Regions from separate parts of the Cellulosimicrobium sp. E-16 genome, predicted to be linked through region 1. Evidence: predicted binding sites of a transcription regulator. Region 1 holds the regulator's gene; each other region holds the start of a gene.
What was found. Region 1 encodes Rex, which represses fermentation and respiration genes when NADH is low (regulators of the CRP and FNR family bind a similar motif). Its sites were predicted from a motif close to CTTGTGAANNNNTTCACAAG; they were not measured.

Region 1 (5,052 bases):
CTCGAAGTGCAGCGACGTGAGCGACGCGAGCGAGCACTGCCGCTTGCGCGGGTCGTGCCACAGCCGGCGGTTCTCGAAGCTCAGGCGCGTGAGCCACACGGGGAGCTGGTGGCTCACGAGGAGGGCCTCGTGGCCCGCGGCCTTGTCCCGGGCGTCGGCGACCGCGGCCCGCATGCGCGCGACCTGCTCGGTGTACGGCTCGCCCCAGGACGGCCGGAACGGGTTCCACAGGAAGCGCCAGTGCTGCGGGTGGCGCAGCGACCCGTCCCCGACGCCGAAGGTCATGCCCTCGAAGTGGTTCGCGGCCTCGATGAGCCGGTCGTCGGTGCCGAGCTCGATGCCGAACGCCTCGGCGGCCGGCGTGGCCGTCTCCTGGGCGCGCTGGAGCGGCGACGCGACGACGACGGCGAGGTCCGCGCGGGGGCGCGACGTGCCGTCGGGCCCGGGCTCGCCCGCGAGGTGCGCGGCGACCCGGCGGGCCATCTCGTGGCCCCGCTCCGAGAGGTGGTAGCCGGGGATGCGGCCGTAGAGGACGCCGTCGGGGTTGTGGACCTCGCCGTGGCGCAAGAGGTGGACGATGGTGGAGACCATGCGCACCAGTGTCCCGCACTCCGGGCTCTGACCGGCACCTGCGGGCCGGCGACTCCCGGGGCGACCCGGGTCAGGAGTCGCGGTCCGCCTTGCACGCCTCGGCGACCGCGGCCATCGCCTCGCCGAGCGCGCGGAACTGCTCCGGCGTGAGCACGTCGACCATGAACCGGCGCACGGCGGCCACGTGCGCCGGCGCGGACGCCACGAGCACGCGGTAGCCCTCGGGCGTCATCGCGCAGTTGACCCCGCGACGGTCGCCCGTGCTCGCCGAGCGCCGCACCAGGCCGCGCGCCTCCATGCGCGCGACCGTGTGGGTGACGCGGCTGCGGGACCGGGCGAGCCCGTCGGCGAGCGCGGACATGCGCAGCGTGTGGTCAGGGCTCTCCGAGAGCCGCACGAGCAGCTCGTACTCGTTGAGCGAGACCTCCGAGCGCTCCTCGTGGTCACGCCCCAGCGACTCGATGAACCGCACGGTCCCGTCGAGGTAGGCACGCCACAGGCGCTGCTGCTCGGCGTCGAGCCAGCGCGGCTCCTCGCTCGCGGTCGCGGCGGTGCTGGCGGTCGTCGTCGGCTGGGCGTCGACGTCGTTGCTGGTCATAGGTCCTCGGGCGCTCGCGGACAGGGGGCGGTTCGGGGGCGGAACCTCGCGGAACATTCTTCCACCCCACCGGGAATAGACGGATCACCCCCTGCTGTTGATACGCTCGTACGAAGTTGAACCTTCAACCAAGTTCGGTCCTCCAGGACCCACGACCCCTCAGGAGCACCCATGGCCACGCCGCTGCCCGCCGGGCTCAACGCCGGTACCTACGACCTCGACTCGTCCCACTCGCAGGCGGCCTTCACGGTCCGCCACGCCGGCATCTCCAAGGTGCGCGGCACGCTCGCCATCACGGCCGGGACCATCACCGTGGGCGACGACCTCGAGTCGACCTCCGTGACCGCCGAGCTCGACGCGGCGTCCGTGAGCACGGGCGACGCGAACCGCGACAACCACCTGCGCAGCGCGGACTTCTGGGACGCCGAGAACAAGCCGACGTGGAGCTTCGCGTCGACCAGCATCTCCGGCGACGGCGACGACTTCGTCGTGGCGGGCGACCTGACGATCAACGGCGTGACCAAGCCGGTCGAGCTCGAGACCGAGTTCGCGGGCACCGCGACCGACCCGTTCGGCAACGCGCGCGCCGGCTTCGAGGCGACGACGGAGATCTCGCGCAAGGAGTTCGGCCTGACCTGGAACGCCGCGCTCGAGACCGGCGGCGTGCTCGTCGGCGACAAGATCAAGATCGCGCTCGACGTCTCGGCCATCAAGCAGGGCTGACGACCGACTCCCGGGACACCCTTCCCCGGGGACCCTTCCTCGAAACACTGCACCCACCGGCAGGGGTGCCGCCCGAGGGGCCGCGTGCACCAGCACGCGGCCCCTCGTCGTTCAGCGGTCCTGCGCCTCCGCGAGCGCGCGGGCCTGGGAGTGGAACGCGAGGATCTGGAGCTCGCTGCCGACGTCCACGCCGCGCACGTCGACGTCCGCGGGCACCTGCAGCGCGCGGGGCGCGAAGTTGAGGATCTCGCGCACCCCGGCAGCGACGACGCGGTCCGCCACGGACTGCGCGTGCGCCGCGGGCGTCGCGAGGACCACGATCGACACCTTCTCGCGCTCCACGACCGCCTCGAGCGCGTCGACGTGCTCGACGACGAGGCCCGCCGCCCGCGTCCCGACGACGTCCGGCGACGCGTCGAGGAGCGCCGCGACGTGGAAGCCGCGCTGCTCGTAGCCCGAGTAGTTCGCGAGCGCGTGCCCCAGGTTGCCGATCCCGACGATCGCGATGCGGTGCTCGTCCACGAGCCCCAGCGCCTCGGTGATGTACTGCGCGAGCGAGTCCACGTCGTACCCGACGCCGCGCGTGCCGAACGAGCCCAGGAACGACAGGTCCTTGCGGAGCTGCGCCGGGCCCACGCCGGAGAGCTCCGCGAGCTCGACCGACGACGTCGTCGCCACCCCTCGCGCCACGAGGTCCCGCAGCGCCCGCAGGTAGGACGGGAGCCGCGCCACCGTCGCGCTCGGGATACCCGGCGCCGTCACCTCACCGACTACCTGCTCAGCCACCCGTCACCCCGTCGTCCCTGGGACCGTCCTCGTCGACGGTCACGCTCCACCGGGAGGAATCATCCCAGGTCCGCGCGCGCCGTCGAAATCCGACCCACCGCGCGCGCGAGCCGGCGGGCGTCGACCCGCCAGAAACCCTGCTGGACGCCGCCGACCGTCACGACCGGGACGTACTCGCCGTACTGCTCGCGCAGCGCCGGGTCCGCGTCCGGCGCGTCGACGTCCACCTCGGCCCACGCGACCCCCGCCTCGGCGCACACCGCCTCGACGACTGCGCGCGCGTCGTCGCACAGGTGGCACCCCGCGCGGCCGTAGAGGAGGACGGGAGGGGCCGGGGCGTCGGAGGTGCTCACGACTCCCAGGGTACGAGGGACGCGCCCCCGGGACGGTCCGGAGACCGCCTAGAGTGGGGTCATGGCGACGTCTTCCGGTCCGGGCCCCGTCCCGACCCCCGGGTCGACGGACCCCGAGGACGCACCCGCCGCCGGACGCACGCCGCCCGCTCCCGCGCACCGCACCGCCGCGTTCTTCGACGTCGACAACACGATCATCCGCGGCGCGTCGTCGTTCCACCTCGCCCGCGCCCTGTACCAGCGGCAGTTCTTCTCGACGCTCGACATCGTGCGCTTCGCCGTGCACCAGGCGCGCTACCTCCTGTTCGGCGAGAACAAGCAGCAGATCGACCGCATCCGGTCGCGCGCCCTCGCGCTCATCGCGGGGCGCTCCGTCGCCGAGGTCACCGCGATCGGCGAGGAGGTGTACGACACGGTCCTCTCGCTGCGCATCTACCCCGGCACCCGCCGCCTGCTCGACGAGCACCTCGCCGCGGGGCACCAGGTGTGGCTCGTCTCCGCGACCCCGGTCGAGATCGGCGAGCTCATCGCCCGCCGCCTCGGCACCACCGGTGCGCTCGGCACCGTCGCGGAGCACGAGGACGGCTTCTACACCGGGCGTCTCGTCGGCGACATGATGCACGGCCGCGCCAAGGCCGCCGGGGTACGCGCGCTGGCCGAGCGCGAGGACATCGACCTCGACGCCTCGTACGCGTACGGCGACTCCCTCAACGACGTCACGATGATGGAGACGGTCGGCCACCCGTGCCCCATCAACCCTGACGCGCGCCTGCGCCGCTACGCCCAGGACGTCGGCTGGCCCATCCGTGAGTTCCGCGGCCGACGCCGTCGTGTCGCCCGCAGCAGCGTACGCACCGCGAGCTGGGCCGGCGCCGCCTGGGCCGCCGCCCTCGTCCTGCGCTCGGTCCGCCGCGCCGTCGACCGCCGCATCGCCCGCCTCTGACCTCCTCCACGGAGACCCCCCGGGTCACTGGGAGACGCATCGAGCCCGGTCCCCTCAGGAGGGGCCGGGCTCGACGGCGGGTCGGCGCGTCAGGACGCGCGCGACGTCACTTCTTGTTACGACGCTGGTGACGCGTCTTGCGAAGCAGCTTGCGGTGCTTCTTCTTGGCCATGCGCTTGCGGCGCTTCTTGATGACGGAGCCCATACGGTCCTCGCAATGCTCGAGCGGCGTGTCGGTCGGCGACCGGTCGACCGGCCGCGTGTGGTCCACGGTTGATCGTGGCGCCCCGGCGACCACGAGGGCGCCGCGAGCCGACCAACACGAGAGAAATCCGCCCCCTAGACTACCCGCTCGCGCTCGTGCCCCGGTACGCCGTCGCTCGGGAGGGCCCACGGGTGCTCCCGTGAGCGGCCGCACGGCGCGACGACGTCAGTCGAAGTGCGGGTCGAGACCGAGGAGCGGGAAGACGGCGCGGCGCGTGGCCGCGACGGCGCGGTCGACGTCGTCGTCCGGGTCGTAGCCGCCGCTCCAGCGCCGCACGTCGACGGGCGGGCCGAACGCGAGCGGGGCGTCGAACCCGGCGACCTCGGCGACGCGCGCGCGCCACTCCTCCGGCAGCGGCTCGCCCGCGGTCACGGGCCGGTGCACGACCTCCCCCACGACGGCCGACCACACGAGCGGCACGACGCGCGCGATCGCGTACCCGCCGCCGCCGAGCGCGAGCCACCGTCCGTCGGCGAGCTCGTGCGCGAGGTCGTGCACCCACCCGAGGGCGGTGCGCTGCGCGTCGACGGACACGTCGAGGTCGGACAGCGGGTCCTCGCCGTGCGCGTCGCACCCGTGCTGGGTCACCAGGACCCCGGGCCGGAACGCGCGCAGCACGGGCGGCACGACGGCGTCGACGGCGCGGAGCCAGCGGGCGCCGTCGGTGCGGCGCGGGAGCGCGACGTTCACCGCGGTCCCCTCGGCCCCCGCGCCCCCGACGTCGGTCGGGTGACCCGTCCCCGGGAAGAGCGTCGCGCCGCTCTGGTGGACGGACACCGTGAGCACGCGCGGG
Region 2 (5,052 bases), 1.9 Mb from region 1:
GCGCACCTTCTCGTTGCGGATGCCGACCCAGCTCAGCACGCCGCCCAGGACGAGCAGCGCGGCGGTGACGACGAGCGAGCGGTGGAAGCCGTCGAGGTCGAGCACACCGCCGACGATCACGCCCGCGAACGCGATGACGACGAGCCCCGCCACGCGCGACACGGCGTTGTTCACCGCCGAGCCGATGCCGGCGTCTGACGCGGGGATCGAGCCGAGGATCGCGGACGTCAGCGGCGCCACCGTCATCGCGAGGCCGAGGCCGAAGAGCAGGAGGCCCGGGAGGACCTGGGTGACGTAGACGGCGTCGTCGGTCGTGGTGAGGAGCAGCAGGTAGCCCGCGCCCCCGACGATCGGCCCGACCGTCATGAACAGGCGCGGGCCGTACCGGCCCGCGAGCGCCCCGAACCGCGTGGACAGCGCGAGGAGCACGAGCGTCACGGGGAGCTGCGCGAGCCCCGCAGCGGTCGCGCTGTACCCGCCGACCTGCTGGAGGAACAGCGTGACGACGAACCCGCCGAAGTACAGCGCGCCGTAGATGGCGGCGGTCGCGAGGTTGCCCCACGCGAAGTTGCGGACGCGGAAGAGCCGTGGCGGGAGCATGGGGTCGGGGGCGCGCCGCTCCCACCACACGAACACGACGAGGCACGCGACGCCGACGACGCACGGCCCCCACACGACCGGGCTCGCCCACCCGAACCGCCCCTGCTCGATGAGCGCGAACACCGTCCCGGCGAGCCCGACGGCGGCGAGCGTCGCCCCGGCGACGTCGATGCGGCGGGTCGTCCCGGCACCGGGCTCCTCCGCGGCGGACCGGGGCACCCCGCGCAGCAGCCAGAGCGTCACCGCGACGGGCAGCACGTTGATCCAGAACACCCAGCGCCACGAGATGGTGTCGATGAGGATGCCCCCGAGCAGCGGCCCGACGAGCGACGCAGTGCTGGTCCACGCGGTCCAGGAGCCGATCGCGCGGGACTGTCGTTCGCCGTCGAACGTCGAGATGATCATGGCGAGCGAGCTGGGCACGAGCAGCGCGCCCGCGACGCCCTGGAGCCCGCGCGCCACGACGAGGAACAGCCCGTCCGGGGCGAGCGCGCACGCGACCGACGTCACCGCGAAGCCGACGAGGCCGATCGCCATGATGCGGCGCCGACCGTGCACGTCGGACAGCGAGCCCGCCAGGAGGATGAGGGCGCCGAGCGTGATCATGTAGGCGTCGACGACCCACTGCTGCAGCGCGAGGCCCGTGACGGGCCCGGTCGTCAGCTCCGCGGAGATCGCGGGCAGCGCGACGTTGACCACCGAGCCGTCCAGGAACGACACGAACGACGCGAGGACCGCGACCACCAGCACACGCTGCTGCACCGTCACCGACCCACCGTACGACTCCACTCTCATGCCGTCCCGACCGAGCGGGGCGGCGAGGTGTGACGCGAGGTGGTCCGCAGAGCGACGACTGGACGCCATACCTAGAGGTAGGTATGGTCGCGGCATGACGACCGACGCTCGCGAGCGGCTCGTCGCGGCCGCGCAGGACCTGTTCTGGGCCCAGGGCGTCGGTGCGACCAGCCCGCGCCAGGTCCTCGCCGCGAGCGGCGTCGGCCAGGGCAGCCTTTACCACCACTTCCCCACCAAGCACGACCTCGCCGCGGCCGCCGTGCACGCCACGACGGCGGCCGGCCTCGACGCCGCGCACCGCGACCTCGACGCGGGCGGGTCCGCCGTCGAGCGCCTGGTCCGCTACCTCGAGCGGCCGCGCCCCGCGCTCGCCGGGTGCAAGGTCGGACGCCTCGTGAGCGACCAGGCCGTCATGGACGACGCCGAGCTCGCCGCGGAGGTCCGCGCCTACTTCCACGGCCTCGTCGACCTGGCCGCCGCCGTCCTCACGGAGGACGGGCTGCCCGTCGGCGCGGCCCGCGACCGCGCGCTCGCCGCCGTCGCGATCGTGCAGGGCGGGTACGTCCTCGCGCGCGCCCTCGACGACCCCGGCGCGATGACCGCCGCCGCGCGGGGCTTCGTCGCGCTCCTCGACCCTCGCCCCGCCGACCTGCTGGAGGACGCATGACCGACGCCTCCGAACGCCCGTCGCTGCGCGAGCGACTGCGCGCGCTCCCCGTGTTCGGCACCGACCTGCCCGGCCTCGACGTCGACGCGGCACCGGACGAGCCGGTCGCGCTCTTCGTCGGCTGGCTCGAGGAAGCGATCGACGCCGGCCTGCCCGCGCCGCACGCCGCGACCCTCTCGACCGCCGACGCGAGCGGCCGGGTCGACGCCCGGACGCTGATCCTCAAGGACGTCGACGGCGACGGCTGGGTCTTCGCGACGCGCGCCGACTCGCCCAAGGGCGTCGCGCTCGCGCAGAACCCGAACGCCGCGCTGACGTTCTTCTGGCGCGAGCACGGCCGCCAGGTCCGGATGCGCGGACCGGTCGTCCCGCTCGGACCCGAGGCGTCCGCCGCCGACTTCCTCGCCCGCTCCGACTTCTCCCGTGCCACCGCGCTCGCAGGTCCGCAGAGCGCCCCGCTCGCGTCACGGGACGCCTACCGGACCGCGTGGGAGGGGGCGCTCGCGCGGGTCCGCGCCGAGCCCCGGCTCGTGCTCGACGCCTGGGCGTCGTACGCGCTCGAGCCGACGAGCATCGAGTTCTGGGCGTCCTCGCCCGACGGCCAGACCCGCCTGCGCTACACCGCGTCGCCCGACGCCGACACCGCGACACCTCATCCCTGGACGAAGGAGCTCCTGTGGCCGTGACCGACCCCACCGCACCCGCCGCGCCGGACGTCGAGCAGGTGCGTCGCGACGCGCGCGCCGCGCTCGACGCCGTCGCCGCCGCGACGCGTGCCCTCGACGAGGCCGCACTCGCCGGGCCGTCGGCCCTCCCGGGCTGGTCGCGCAGCCACGTGCTCGCGCACGTGACCGCGATCGGCGAGGCGATGGCCCGCCAGGCGGAGCGCGCCGCCCACGGCGAGCTCGTCGAGGTGTACGACGGCGGAGCGGCCGGCCGCGAGGCCGGCATCCAGGCGGGCGCCCGCCGCTCGGTCGCGGAGCACGTCGGCGCGCTCGAATCTCTGGGCGAGCGCCTCGACGCCGCATGGCCGGGCCCGGGGTCGTCCGCGTGGGACGCGCCCGTGACCTACCGCAACGGGACCGTCGTCGACGCGCTCGTCGCGTGGTGGCGCGAGGTCCGGATCCACGCGGTCGACCTCGACGCCGGCGTCGGCCTCGGCACCTGGCCGCGCGCGCTCGGACTCCACCTGCTCGACTTCCTCGGGGTCCGCCTCGCCGACGACGTCGTGGTCGACCTCGCCGGTGAGCCCGCCCCGCTCAGGGTGGGCCCGGGCGGCCTCCGCCTCGCTGCCGAACCCGGGGTCTCTCCCCGCACGGAGACGCCCGAGGGGAACAACCCCGGGTTCGACGCGCGAGACGGTGTCGTCGTCCGAGGCCGCCTCACCGACGTCGCCGCCTGGCTCGCGGGCCGCACCCCCGACGCCGAGCCCGACGCCTTCCGAACCGACGAACCCACACCCCTCCCCGAGATCGGCCCCTGGCCCTCGCCCTACTCCCCGCCGAGGTAGGACGCTCCTGCCGCGAGGGGGTGAGACGTCCGGCCTGCGCCGCTCGGGACGTTCGTCCCGGGAAAGTGTGACGCACGCCCGTGACGCACCGCACAGTTAGTGCACTCTTTCACAAGCGTAGAATCGGAGCGTGTCGAGTCGAGCGAGCAACCCCGCAAGCAGCGCAGACCAGATCGACGTAGCCCTCATCGGCGGTGGCATCATGAGTGCCACGCTGGGAGCTCTCCTCAAGGTCCTGGAGCCCTCCTGGACCGTGCGCATCTACGAGCGTCTGGACGCCGTGGCGCAGGAGTCGTCGAACCCGTGGAACAACGCCGGGACGGGTCATGCGGCCCTGTGCGAGCTGAACTACACGCCGGAGAAGGCGGACGGCTCGATCGACATCACCAAGGCGGTGAAGATCAACGAGCAGTTCGAGGTGTCGCGCGAGTTCTGGCACCACCTGCTCACGACGGGCGCCCTCCCGCAGCCGGCGAGCTTCATCTCCCGCACGCCGCACATGACGTTCGTGCGCGGCGCGGAGAACGTCGACTACCTGCGCCGCCGGTTCGAGACGCTGCGGCAGCACCCGCTGTTCAGCGAGCTCGAGTTCAGCGACGACCCCGCCGTGATCGCCGAGTGGGCACCGCTCCTCGTCGCGGAGCGCGACGGTGACGAGCCGGTCGCGGCGACGCGTGCCACGAGCGGCACGGACGTCGACTTCGGCGCCCTCACGCAGCAGCTCGTCGACCACCTCGTCGCACAGGGCACGCAGCTCTACCTCGAGCACGAGGTGAAGAACCTCAAGAAGACGAAGGACGGCCGCTGGCGCCTGACGGTCAAGGACCGCTCGTGGAACGCCCCGAAGCGCCGCTCGACCGTCGAGGCCCGGTTCGTGTTCGTCGGCGCGGGCGGCGGCGCTCTGCCGCTGCTCCAGGCCGCGGGCATCCCCGAGGCCAAGGGCTACGGCGGGTTCCCGATCAGCGGCGAGTTCCTGCGCACCGACAGCCCCGAGCTCGTCGCGCAGCACCAGGCCAAGGTCTACGGCAAGGCCGACGTCGGCTCGCCGCCCATGTCCGTCCCGCACCTGGACACCCGCGTCGTCGAGGGCAAGACGTACCTGATGTTCGGCCCGTACGCCGGGTTCAGCCCCAAGTACCTCAAGAAGGGCAAGTACCTCGGGCTGTTCACGTCGCTGCGCCTGCACAACCTCGGCTCGATGGTCGGCGCGGGCCTGAAGAACCTCGACCTCACCCAGTACCTGGTCGGCCAGCTCCTCGCGAGCCCGGAGACCAAGTTCACGGCGCTCCAGGGCTTCATGCCGACGGCGCACCCGAAGGACTGGGAGACCATCACCGCGGGCCAGCGCGTCCAGGTGATCAAGAAGGACAAGGACGGCAAGGGCGTCCTCGAGTTCGGCACCGAGGTCATCGCCGCGGGCGACGGCTCCATCGCGGGTCTGCTCGGCGCCTCCCCGGGCGCGTCGACCGCGGTCCCCGCG
Region 3 (5,052 bases), 2.1 Mb from region 1:
CGGTGCACGTCGCGCATCTGCGCGAGGTACTGGATCGAGTTCGGCTCGAAGTAGGTCTTGGCGGGCACCTTGAACCACTGCATGTTGTTGTTGCGCCGCCCGATCCGCTTGACGTTGATGAGGTTGACCGCCGACACGTTGTTCGACACCGAGTTCGCGCCGTAGCTGCCGCACCCGAGCGTGAGCGACGGGAGCAGCGCGTTGTAGATGTCGCCGATGCCGCCGAGCGACGTCGGGCTGTTCCAGAGCACGCGCACGGCCTTGACCCGCGAGCCGTACCGCTCGACGAGCTCCTGGTCCGCCGTGTGGATGGCGGCCGAGTGGCCCAGGCCGTCGAGCTCGACCATGCGCTCTGCGAGACGGACGCCGTGCTCGGTGTCCCGCGCGCGCAGCACCGCGAGGACGGGCGTGAGCTTCTCGCGGCTCAGCGGCTCGTCCGGGCCGACGTCGTCGATCTCCGCGAGGATGATCGACGTGTCGTCGGGGACCTCGAAGCCGGCCTCGCGCGCGATCCACACGGGCGACTTGCCGACGACCTTCGGGTTGAGCTTCGCGCCGGCGCAGTTCGCGCCGCTCGCCTCGACGCCGAAGATCAGGCGCTCGAGCATCGCCTTCTCGGCGGGCGTCGTGCGGTACGCGTGCAGGCGGGCCAGCTCGCGCATCGCGTCGTCGTAGATCACGTCGTCGAGGATGAGCGCCTGCTCCGAGGCGCAGACCATGCCGTTGTCGAACGCCTTCGACATGACGACGTCGTTGATCGCGCGACCGAGGTCGGCGCTCTTCTCGACGTAGGCGGGGACGTTGCCCGCCCCGACGCCGAGCGCGGGCTTCCCGGCCGAGTAGGCGGCGCGGACCATGCCGTTGCCGCCCGTGGCGAGGATGAGCGCGACGCCCGGGTGGTGCATGAGCGTGTTGGTCGCCTCGATCGACGGGTGCTCGACCCACTGGATGCAGTCCTCGGGCGCGCCGGCCGCCACCGCGGCGTCGCGCACGATGCGGGCCGCCTCGACCGACGAGCGCTGCGCGCTCGGGTGGAAGGCGAACACGACGGGGTTGCGCGTCTTGAGCGCGATGAGCGACTTGAAGATCGTGGTCGACGTCGGGTTGGTCACCGGCGTCACGGCGCACACCACGCCCACGGGCTCGGCGATCTCCACGACGCCCGTGAGCTCGTCGCGGCCGATGATGCCGACCGTCTTGAGGTTCGCCATCGAGTTGGGCACGTGCTCGCACGCGAAGATGTTCTTGGTCGCCTTGTCCTCGAAGACGCCGCGCCCGGTCTCGGCGACGGCCATCTGCGCGAGGTGGCCGTGCTGGTGCAGGCCCGCGACGGACGCCTTGAGGACGATCCGGTCGACGTCCTCCTGCGTGAGGCTCATGTACTGGTCGAGCGCCTTGCGGGCTCGCTCGACGAGGACGTCGATCTCCTGCGTCGTGCGGGTGTCCTCGGTGCGGTTCTCGACCTTCGTGCCGGCGCTCTTCGCGCTCATGCGTCCCCTCCGGTGCCCGGCCGGGGCCGGGCGTCGGGCCGCGGGTGCTGCCGGGGCCGGATTGCCCCGGCTCCTTCAGCGGTCTCTCTACTTGTGAATGTTTTCACAAGCCGTCGGGTCCGACAAGGCCCGGCGGCCGTTCGAGGCCCAAGGTCCCGGTCCCCCGGTGACCTCCGCACCACCGTCCGCACCGCCGTAGGGTGGGGGACCATGACCGCCGAGCAGACGACGAGCCCTGCGCCCGCGCCCCAGAACACCGCCGAGACCCCTCTCCCCGACGACGGCGCGCCCCACGACCCGTACCTCTGGCTCGAGGCCATCGAGGGCGACGAGGCCCTGGCCTGGGTCCGCGCGCGCAACGCCGAGGTCGCCGACACGCTCGAGGTCGCGGAGGAGTTCGCGACGACGGAGCGCGCGATCCGCGAGGTGCTCGACTCCGACGCCAAGATCCCCGAGGTCTCCAAGATCGGGGACCGGTACTACAACTTCTGGCGCGACGCGCAGCACGAGCGCGGGCTCTGGCGCCGCACGACGCTCGACTCCTACCGCACGGACGACCCCGCGTGGGAGACCGTGCTCGACCTCGACGCGCTCGCCGCGTCCGAGGACGAGTCGTGGGTCTGGCACGGCGCGAGCGTCCTGCGCCCGACGCCCGAGCAGCTCGCCGCGGGCGAGCCGTGGCGCCACGCGCTCGTCGAGCTCTCCCCCGGCGGCTCGGACGCCGACGTGACCCGCGAGTTCGACCTCGTCGAGAAGCGGTTCGTCGCCCCCGAGGACGGCGGCTTCCACCGCGCGGAGGCCAAGGGCTCGCTCGGGTGGATCGACGCCGACACCGTCTACGTCTTCACCGACTTCGGCGAGGGCACGCTCACGCCGTCCGGGTACCCGCGCGTCGTGAAGCGCTGGACGCGCGGCACGCCGCTCGACGCCGCGGTGACCGTCTACGCGGGCACCGAGGAGGACATGTACATCTCCGCCTGGCGCTCGCACACGCCCGGCTTCGAGCGCGACTTCGTGCACCGCTCCAAGGCGTTCTACTCCGACGAGCTCTACCTCGCCGAGCGCACCGGCACGCCCGAGCAGCGCCTCACGAAGATCGACGTGCCCGACTCGGCCGAGGTCGGCGTGCGGCGCGAGTGGATGCTCGTCGAGCTGCGCGACGACTGGACCGTCGGCGGCACGACCTACCGCGCGGGCTCGCTGCTCGTCGCCCGGTTCGGCGACTTCCTCGCGGGCGACCGCGGCTTCACCGTGCTGTTCGAGCCCACGGCCACGACGTCGCTCGCCGGCGCCACGTGGACGCGCCACCACCTCGTGGTCAACGTGCTCGACGACGTGAAGAACCGCCTGCACGTGCTGACGCCGCCCGACGCCGCCGCTCCCGGGGGCACCGGGACCGCCGTCGGGCAGGAGACCGCCGACGCGCCGTGGGTGCGCTCCGAGATCCCCGGCCTGCCGGAGCTCGGCACGGTCGCCGTCGGGGCCGTCGACCCCGTCGACACCGACGACCTGTGGCTCGTCACGACCGACTACCTCACGCCCACGACGCTCTCGCTCCTGTCGCTCGGCGAGCGGCCGGGCGACGCGGGTGCACCGGAGGTCGTCAAGTCCAACCCCGCGTTCTTCGACGCCGACGGCATGACCGTCGCCCAGCACTTCGCCACGTCCGACGACGGCACGCGCGTGCCGTACTTCGTCGTGGGTCGCGCGGACCTCGTCGAGGGCGCGGGCGACGGCGGCACGGGGTCCGCACCGACTCTCCTGTACGGGTACGGCGGCTTCGAGATCTCGCTGACCCCCGCCTACTCCGGCGCGCTCGGCCGGGCCTGGCTCTCGCGCGGCGGCGTGTACGTCGTCGCGAACATCCGCGGTGGCGGCGAGTACGGCCCGGCCTGGCACCAGGCCGCGCTCAAGGCGAACCGGCACCGCGCGTACGAGGACTTCGCCGCCGTCGCGCGCGACCTCGTGGCCCGCGGGATCACGACCCACGAGCACCTCGGCATGGAGGGCCGCTCCAACGGCGGCCTCCTCGCGGGCAACATGCTCACGCAGTACCCCGAGCTCTTCGGCGCCGTGATCGTCGGCGTCCCGCTGCTCGACATGCGTCGGTACACGAAGCTCCTCGCCGGGGCGTCGTGGGCCGCGGAGTACGGCGACCCCGACGACCCGGAGCAGTGGGCCTTCATCCGCACGTACTCGCCGTACCACCTGTTCGACGCGGAGCGCGAGTACCCGCCCGTGCTGTTCACGACGTCGACCAAGGACGACCGCGTCCACCCGGGCCACGCGCGCAAGCTCGCCGCGAGGATGCTCGGCGAGGGCAAGGACGTCACGTACTACGAGAACATCGAGGGCGGCCACGGCGGCGCGGCGAACAACGCCCAGGCCGCGCACATGGCCGCGGTCCACTACCGCTTCCTCGCCGAGCGCCTCGGCTGACGCCGGCTCAGGAGTCGTCGTCCGCGACGACGGGGACCAGCACCACCTCGTCGTCGCGGACCACGATCCTCTGGTCCGGGCACACCGGCCCGTCGACGACCTCCTCGGCGCCCGACACCCGCACGACCGTCACGGCAGCCGGCGTGCAGCCGTAGTCGAGGAGCACGACGCCGCCGTCGGCCGTCACCTCGGCCTCCTCGTCCCCCGTACGGACGATCACGTCACCCCCGCTGTCGTTGGCGACCTCCAGGTCCCCGCCGCCGTCGCACGCCGACAGCACCGCCCCCACGCAGACGACCGCGACCGCGACGACCCACGCGCGCCCGTACCGACGACCGTTCATCTCTTCCCCCGCGCTCGACCGACCCGCTCTCGTCGGCAACCTACCGCCGTCGGCGCACCGCGACCGGTGACGACGCGAGGAGGTTCCTGGCAGTTCCCGCGAGCGTCCCCGGCGCGTTGCCAGGTCCGGTGCCGGCGTGATCGGGCCCGCGGCGCGTGGTTGGGCCTCGGGCCCGCGGGGCCGGGTCCGCGGCGGAGACCGCATGCGGCAGTGGGAAGGTGGAGGCGAACCCGACACGGCGGGCGGTCGCCCGGGTCAGTGCCGACCAGGGTGAGACGACGTAGGGCGGGGTGGGTGGTGGTGCCGCGTCGTGGCGGGCCTGGCGGGAGCCGCGAGGAACGAGCGGCGGATGGTAGACGCGGCACCACCACCCACCCCGACCACCCGACCCGACCACACGCCGTCGAGCACAAGAACCACGGTTCTACCTCACGCAACCACGGTTCTACCTCACGCGACCACGGTTCTACCTCGGCGTGGGGTCAGGAGTGCGGGACCGTCGCCGTGATGAGGGTGCCGTCGTCGCGGCGGTTGCCCGAGAGCGCGCGCAGGCTCGGGCGGCCGGGCTTCACCGGGCCCTGACCGTCGAGCGTGATGCGCGCGACCTCGCCCGGCACGACCTTGACCTTCTCGCCGCGCACGGTGACCTGCGCGCCGTCGCCGGTCTCGGCGTCGAGCTCGACCGCGTCGGGGAGCACGGTGACGCGCAGGCGCGAGCCGTTCCACTGGACGCGGAACGTCAGCGACTCCCAGCCCTGGGGAAGGCGCGGGTCGAAGCTC

Region 2: the regulator Rex is predicted to act here: its motif matches at 3,669-3,688, upstream of mqo (malate dehydrogenase (quinone)).
Region 3: the regulator Rex is predicted to act here: its motif matches at 1,581-1,600, upstream of adhE (bifunctional acetaldehyde-CoA/alcohol dehydrogenase).

The regions. Positions count from the first base shown of each region.
Region 1 covers NZ_CP183974.1:1,138,556-1,143,607, reverse strand. The annotation lists gene ACN9MS_RS04970 (histidine phosphatase family protein) at 1-591, opposite strand, end outside; gene ACN9MS_RS04965 (MarR family winged helix-turn-helix transcriptional regulator) at 662-1,189, opposite strand; gene ACN9MS_RS04960 (YceI family protein) at 1,361-1,912, shown strand; gene ACN9MS_RS04955 (redox-sensing transcriptional repressor Rex) at 2,024-2,698, opposite strand; gene ACN9MS_RS04950 (glutaredoxin family protein) at 2,758-3,051, opposite strand; gene ACN9MS_RS04945 (HAD family hydrolase) at 3,113-3,994, shown strand; gene ACN9MS_RS04940 (30S ribosomal protein bS22) at 4,101-4,199, opposite strand; gene ACN9MS_RS04935 (acetoin utilization protein AcuC) at 4,425-5,052, opposite strand, start outside.
Region 2 covers NZ_CP183974.1:2,999,607-3,004,658, forward strand. The annotation lists gene ACN9MS_RS13300 (MFS transporter) at 1-1,395, opposite strand, end outside; gene ACN9MS_RS13305 (TetR/AcrR family transcriptional regulator) at 1,490-2,062, shown strand; gene ACN9MS_RS13310 (pyridoxine/pyridoxamine 5'-phosphate oxidase) at 2,059-2,748, shown strand; gene ACN9MS_RS13315 (maleylpyruvate isomerase family mycothiol-dependent enzyme) at 2,745-3,572, shown strand; gene mqo (malate dehydrogenase (quinone)) at 3,703-5,052, shown strand, end outside.
Region 3 covers NZ_CP183974.1:3,222,934-3,227,985, forward strand. The annotation lists gene adhE (bifunctional acetaldehyde-CoA/alcohol dehydrogenase) at 1-1,490, opposite strand, end outside; gene ACN9MS_RS14265 (prolyl oligopeptidase family serine peptidase) at 1,701-3,929, shown strand; gene ACN9MS_RS14270 (hypothetical protein) at 3,937-4,272, opposite strand; gene ACN9MS_RS14275 (glycoside hydrolase family 65 protein) at 4,755-5,052, opposite strand, start outside.